2 linked regions of the Sinorhizobium meliloti genome follow. The protein of the gene in region 2 interacts with the protein of the main gene of each other region in a pairwise test. Links are inferred from orthologs where the notes say so. Each region holds a gene or a part of one and is shown on either strand. Other genes may lie near its edges.

Region 1 (3,164 bases), 370 kb from region 2 along the record:
ACGATTAGAGCCCAGGCGGCCACCTGTTCGCGATATATGCCGAATTGTTTCCCTGGGGAAACGGAATGTCAAATATTCGCTGACTTATCGAAGGATTGTTTGCAGATCATATGTGATGCACCGCAACGTAAGCAAAGGTGCTTCCCATGAAAATCCTTCACATCGACTCCGGCATTCTCGGCGAACACTCCGTCTCCCGCCGCCTGACATCGGCAATCGTCTCGCAGCTCAAGGCCGACCGGCCCGATGCGGAGATCACCTATCGGGATCTCGCATCCGAACGCGTTCCGCACCTGACCGGCGCACAGATCATGGCGCCTGCAGATCTCGAAGGTGTCGACGCCCTTTTGGCCGCTGATGTTCGCATCGGCCGCCAGATGCTCGAGGAATTCCTGGCTGCCGACACGGTCGTCGTCGGTGCGCCGATGTACAACTTCTCGATCCCGAGCCAGCTCAAGGCGTGGATCGACCGCTTGGCCGTTGCCGGCAAAACCTTCCGCTACACCGAAGCAGGACCGGAAGGCCTCGCCAAGGGCAAGAAGCTGATCGTCGCCTCCACCCGTGGCGGTCATTATTCGGTCGCCCCGGCTTCCGCCATGGACCACCAGGAAACCTATCTGCGGTCGGTCTTCGGTTTCTTCGGCATAACGGACATCGAGTTCATCCGCGCAGAGGGCCTGAATCTCGGCCCCGACCAGAAGCAGTTCGCCATCGCCGAAGCCGAAAAGACGATTGCCGAGGGCAACGTTCTGAAGCTCGCGAGCTAACCATTCGGCCGGCGCTGTGGCGCCGGTTCGTTGCGGAGGATGCCGGCCGAGCGATCAGCCGGCATTCTCCGTTTCTGATCGGGTCGAAACTGCGCTATTCTGTCGGGCATGAAATGCGTGCGCGCCCTGCGGTTTCTGGCGTTGTCGCTCGCGGCCGTCGCCCTGGTGGCCGGAAGTGTTTCCGCGTCTGCGCCGGGCGGGCGTTGCACCTGCCGACACCGCGACGGAGCGAAATACGAACTCGGGCAGACTGCCTGCATCCGCATCGGCGATATCTCCTATCTCGCGCGCTGCGAAATGAACCTCAACGTCACGACATGGAAAAGATTGCAGGACGGCTGCCCGACGGCGGGGCTCGCCGTGACGATCGTCCCGTCGGCTCCTATCCCTTAAGATGATGTCTCGCCGCGTACATCGCGATGGCGGCGGCATTCGACACGTTCAGCGACTTGATCGCGCCGGGCATGTCGAGCCGGGCGAGCGCCTTGACCGTCTGCCGCGTCTTCTGGCGCAGGCCCTTGCCCTCCGATCCGAGCACGAGCGCGATCTTGTCGCCGGCGAATGTGCCTTCGAGCGCCTGCGGCCCCTCGGAATCGAGGCCGATCGTCATGAAGCCGAGCTCGTGGAGCTCTTCGAGGGTGTCGGCGAGATTGGTGATCTGGATATAAGGAATGAGTTCCAGCGCACCCGAGGCCGATTTCGCCAAAACACCCGATTCGGTCGGACTGTGGCGCATCGTCGTAATGAGTGCGCCTGCGTCGAAGGCGACCGCCGAGCGCATGATCGCTCCGACATTGTGGGGGTCGGTCACCTGATCGAGAACGAGAATCAAGGGGCAGTCGCGAAGAGCCTCGAGCTTGCGGTGCGGCAGAGGCTGCGTCTCCAGCATCACTCCCTGGTGAATGGCATCGGGCCCGAGTATGCGGTCGAGTTCCTGCGGCGTTACAGTCTCGGTCGGGAAGGGGAGCGCCGTGAGATCTCCGAGATCCAGGCGTGCGGCGGCGTTCTGCGTGACCGAGAGGCGGATGATGCGGCGTTCCGGATTGTCGAGGGCTGCGCGGACCGTGTGCAGGCCGTAGAGGAGCACCTGGTCCGGGGCGAGTGCCGGCGGCTTCCAGTCGGCGGGCGGCTTTCCGCGCTTGTCCTGACGCGGGGTTGGAATCTCCCCGCGTTCGCGCCTTGCGTCCCGGTGCGCACGGCGGAGATTTGCATAATGGGTGTCTCTGGCGCTCTTGTCGCCGGTCTTGTCCTTGCTCATGCCGGTCTTATAGTGAGCTTCGTCCCGGGTTGAAACTGATTTCGGAAAATCGCCGCTGCGGCCGCCTGTGGAGAAATTCTGAAAATTTGCATTTCGCCGTGTTGACAGGACGAATGCAGGCGGTCATATACCCGGCGCAGATCGAGGGGCGGCGACAAACGGCGCCGGTTCTTACGCGATCTCAAATGCTTGGTCGATTGATCCCGACAGAAAAATGGAGGGATGCCCGAGTGGTTAAAGGGGACGGACTGTAAATCCGTTGGCTCAGCCTACGTTGGTTCAAATCCAACTCCCTCCACCATTCTGCTTCAGGATCGAAGGCCCGCGGGTATAGCTCAATGGTAGAGCAGCAGCCTTCCAAGCTGAATACGCGGGTTCGATTCCCGCTACCCGCTCCAGCTTCTTTTTCAAAGCATAACAAAAATTCCGCTGCACTTTAGGTTTGTGCCGCATGCGCCTGTTTACGTTCTGTTTTCCGGCCTGAGGCGTTGCGCTTTGGGTGCTTCTGCCGCCGCTTGCCGCTGCCTTTCTAAGGAGGCGAGACCTTGCCGTTCCGGCGCACGCAATTAAGTCTTGCGCAAATGCGACGAAACCCTTAAACGGCTCGACAAACCGGCCCCGCCGGCTGATCCATCCGATTTGACCACAGGAAGCGTACCCATGGCAAAGAGCAAATTTGAGCGCAATAAGCCGCACGTCAACATTGGCACGATTGGCCACGTTGACCATGGCAAGACGTCGCTGACGGCAGCGATCACGAAGTATTTCGGCGAGTTCAAGGCGTATGACCAGATTGACGCTGCGCCGGAAGAAAAGGCCCGCGGCATCACCATTTCGACGGCGCACGTCGAATACGAGACGCCGAACCGTCACTATGCGCACGTCGACTGCCCCGGCCACGCCGACTACGTCAAGAACATGATCACCGGTGCGGCGCAGATGGACGGCGCGATCCTGGTTGTTTCGGCCGCTGACGGCCCGATGCCGCAGACGCGCGAACACATCCTGCTGGCCCGCCAGGTCGGCGTTCCGGCGATCGTCGTGTTCCTGAACAAGGTCGACCAGGTCGACGACGCGGAACTGCTCGAGCTCGTCGAGCTGGAAGTGCGCGAACTGCTGTCGTCCTACGAATTCCCGGG
Region 2 (3,271 bases):
CCGGATAGGTGAGATCGCCAGACGCGATCAGATGGCGTCGAGGCCGGTTTCGCCGGTACGGATGCGGATCACTTCTTCCACATTAGATACGAAAATCTTGCCATCGCCGATGCGGCCGGTTTGCGCGGCATTGCGGATGGCTTCGATCACGGCCTCCGCATTTTCGTCCGCCAGCACCACTTCGACCTTCACCTTCGGCAGGAAGTCGACGACGTATTCTGCGCCGCGGTAGAGCTCCGTATGTCCCTTCTGCCGCCCGAAGCCCTTGGCTTCCGTGACGGTGATCCCCTGCAGGCCGACCTCCTGAAGGGCTTCCTTCACTTCGTCGAGCTTGAAAGGCTTAATGATCGCTTCGATCTTTTTCATGAGAAAATGTCTCTCCGCTTCTCCCTTTAAAGCAGGTTCTGCCCGCTTGGCCTCACACTATGCACGTAGCGTGCCACTTTTGTAGAGGAATGACGCGCAGATTGCGAAATTTCCAGTGGTAACGCGATAGGTGCCGATGGGGCAGTGGCTTCTGCAATGGCATTCTGCCTATTTTTTATGAGGTTTTGAGTGTTCGACGCCGGCGCGCGACGGAGGATCGCTGCGTTTCGTGCTCGAAGCATGTTATTTGAGCACTTATAGTGTGCAAATGCACATTTCTTAGTCACGTCGCTTTCCGTCAACGCTGCTCTTGTCTTGCGCTTTCGGTCGGGATTAGATCGCTTCCATGCTTCAGGCGCTTTCGAATGTCCTCGTGACCCCGGCGGAAATGACAGCGGTCGACAAGGATGCCGCGCGTTCGGGGATCGATAGCTTCTCGCTCATGCGTTCGGCGGGAACGGCCGTATCAGCCGCCGCCTTGCGGCTTTACCCGGAAGCATTGCGCTTTGTGGTGCTTTGCGGCCCGGGCAACAACGGCGGCGATGGCTATATCGCCGCTGCCGCGCTCGCCGATACCGGCGCAAGCGTCGCCGTCTTTGCGCTCGGCGACGCGGCGATGCTGAAGGGCGACGCCGCGCGGGCGCGCGATGCCTTTGCGCTTGTACCGCGACCCCTCGACGCCTACGGGCCGCAATCGGGTGATGTCGTCATCGACGCACTTTTCGGGGCAGGGCTTGCGCGCGATGTGCCGGACGAGGCGAGAACAGTCATCGAGCAAGTGAATGCGAGCGGAGTACCGGTCCTCGCCGTGGACCTGCCATCCGGCATAGACGGGCGGACGGGCGAAATCCGGGGCTTGAGTTTCGTTGCGGCCCACACGGTGACGTTCATGGCGGCCAAACCCGGCCATCTGCTGATGCCGGGTCGCGCCCGCTGCGGCACGCTTGAAATTTTCGATATCGGCATTCCGGCAAGGCTCGTTGCGGATAGAGCCGGCGATCTTCACGTCAACACACCCGCGATGTGGGAGCAACACCTCGGCGCGCTCGATCCCGCGACCCACAAATACAAACGCGGCCATCTCGCCGTGCTTTGCGGCGGACCGGTTTCGACCGGGGCCGCGCGGCTGTCGGCGGCGGCCGGCCTGCGCGCCGGCGCGGGGCTGGTGACGCTTGCCTCTCCGGCGGAAGCGCTCGCCGTCAATGCGGCGCACCTCACCGCCGTCATGCTCAAGGAAATCAACAACGCTGCCGGCCTTGCCGCCTGGCTCAAGGACAGACGCCTGAATGCCTTCGTTCTCGGACCCGGCTTCGGCGTCGGCAAAAAGGCGCGGGATTTCGTGCTCATGCTCTGCGGCCGCGCACTGGTGCTCGATGCCGACGGGATAAGTTCGTTCCGAGAGGGCAGGGAGCAACTCTTCGACAGGATCGCGGCAGAGGGCGGTGAGGTGGTGATGACGCCGCACGAAGGGGAGTTCGCCCGGCTCTTTCCGGATATCGCCGAGGATGCGGCGCTGTCCAAGATCGAAAAGGCTCAGGCCGCAGCAAGGCTCAGCCATGCCGTGATCGTCTATAAGGGGCCGGATACGGTCGTTGCCGCGCCGTCCGGCCGGGCCGCCGTCAATGTCAACGCGCCGCCCTGGCTCGCGACGGCAGGTTCGGGCGACGTACTTGCGGGGATCATCGGCGCCCACCTGGCACAGGGGATGCCTGCTTTCCAGGCGGCAGCGTCCGCGGTCTGGCGCCACGGCGAGGCCGGTGTCGTGGCCGGCCGCACGGCAACGGCCGAGAGCCTTGTCGAGAGCATAGCGCCGCTTCGAGGGAATGCTTAGAACGCCGAGCGTCCTGTCAGGAGAGCACTTCCAGCAAAGTGTTGGGGTGTTTCACTTTGTCGATGAAACAGTGAAACACGCTAGCCGCGCGTGCCCTTGGCAATCGGTTCCTGGTAGGTGAAACCGAGGTCCCAGGGGAAGTAGATCCAGGTATCCTGGCTGACTTCGGTCACGAAAGTGTCGACGAGGGGGCGACCCTTCGGCTTTGCGTAAACCGCAGCGAAATGCGCCCTCGGCAGCATCGCGCGAACCTCGGCGGCAGTCTTGCCGGTGTCGGTCAGATCGTCGACGATGAGAACGCCTTCGCCCCCATCCTTTGCGATCTCAGGCGAGATGCTCTTGAGCACCTTCATCTGGCCCTGCGTGTCGTAGTCGTGATAGGAGGCGATGCAGACCGTTTCGATCATCCGGATGTTGAGTTCCCGGCTGACGATAGCGGCCGGAACAAGGCCGCCGCGCGTGATGCAGACCATCGCGCGCCATTCCTGCCCGTTGTCGGCCAGCCGCCAGGCCAGGGCACGGGCGTCACGGTGGAATTGATCCCAGGATACAGGAAAGGCTTTCTCGGGAAGAGACATGACGGACTCCGGCTTCTTTGCGCTGTCGGCGATAAGCGTTGCTGCAGTTCGACGGCCACGCCGCCGACACTAGTTCATGCCTGATGCAATAGCGGCAATGAAGCCGAAAGTGCAAGAGCCAGTCCAGCCGCGAGCACCGCGATCTGCAATGATTTCGCCGACGCGGAGTTCAGGGCTGGTGTTTCTCGCGTGATCGGCCGATCGCCTCGATCATCGCGATCACCTCGGTTTCGGCGGCGCCAAGCACCGTGGCATCGCGGGCCCGGATCACGATATCCGTCGAGAAGCTCTTGCCGTCGAATCTCGGATAGGAGCCGATGCTCGTTTCGGGATGGTTCTTCTGCACCTCGGTCAGCGGCGCTCCGATGTCGCCCTCGCCATAGGGCGAGCGAACCGTACGGGAAAGGACGGGCGTGCCGGTCTCAAGGCTCGGCAGCAGCGCGTCGAGCATCGCCTGGAACACCTGGGGCACGCCGGCCATGACATAGACGTTCTC

Evidence for each region.
Region 1: the proteins of JOH52_RS16255 (region 2) and rlmB interact in binary tests that used the Escherichia coli proteins (3 or more experiments, as listed by UniProt). The link is inferred for Sinorhizobium meliloti from one-to-one orthologs.

Annotation. Positions count from the first base shown.
Region 1 is NZ_JAGIOS010000001.1:3,731,108-3,734,271, reverse strand. The notes cover bases 88-2,934. They hold rlmB (23S rRNA (guanosine(2251)-2'-O)-methyltransferase RlmB), read right to left. Parts: upstream 2,026-2,934; coding sequence 1,150-2,025; downstream 88-1,149. Other genes in these bases: tuf (elongation factor Tu), read left to right, coding at 2,686-2,934; JOH52_RS18170 (hypothetical protein), read left to right, coding at 876-1,160; JOH52_RS18175 (FMN-dependent NADH-azoreductase), read left to right, coding at 147-767. Outside these bases: more of tuf, read left to right, coding at 2,935-3,164. UniProt on the Escherichia coli protein: Specifically methylates the ribose of guanosine 2251 in 23S rRNA.
Region 2 is NZ_JAGIOS010000001.1:3,363,737-3,367,007, forward strand. Bases 1-2,954 are described here. They hold JOH52_RS16255 (bifunctional ADP-dependent NAD(P)H-hydrate dehydratase/NAD(P)H-hydrate epimerase), read left to right. Parts: upstream 1-712; coding sequence 713-2,197; downstream 2,198-2,954. Other genes in these bases: JOH52_RS16250 (P-II family nitrogen regulator), read right to left, coding at 28-366; gpt (xanthine phosphoribosyltransferase), read right to left, coding at 2,278-2,775; JOH52_RS16265 (competence/damage-inducible protein A), read right to left, coding at 2,945-2,954. Outside these bases: more of JOH52_RS16265, read right to left, coding at 2,955-3,271. UniProt on the Escherichia coli protein: Bifunctional enzyme that catalyzes the epimerization of the S- and R-forms of NAD(P)HX and the dehydration of the S-form of NAD(P)HX at the expense of ADP, which is converted to AMP.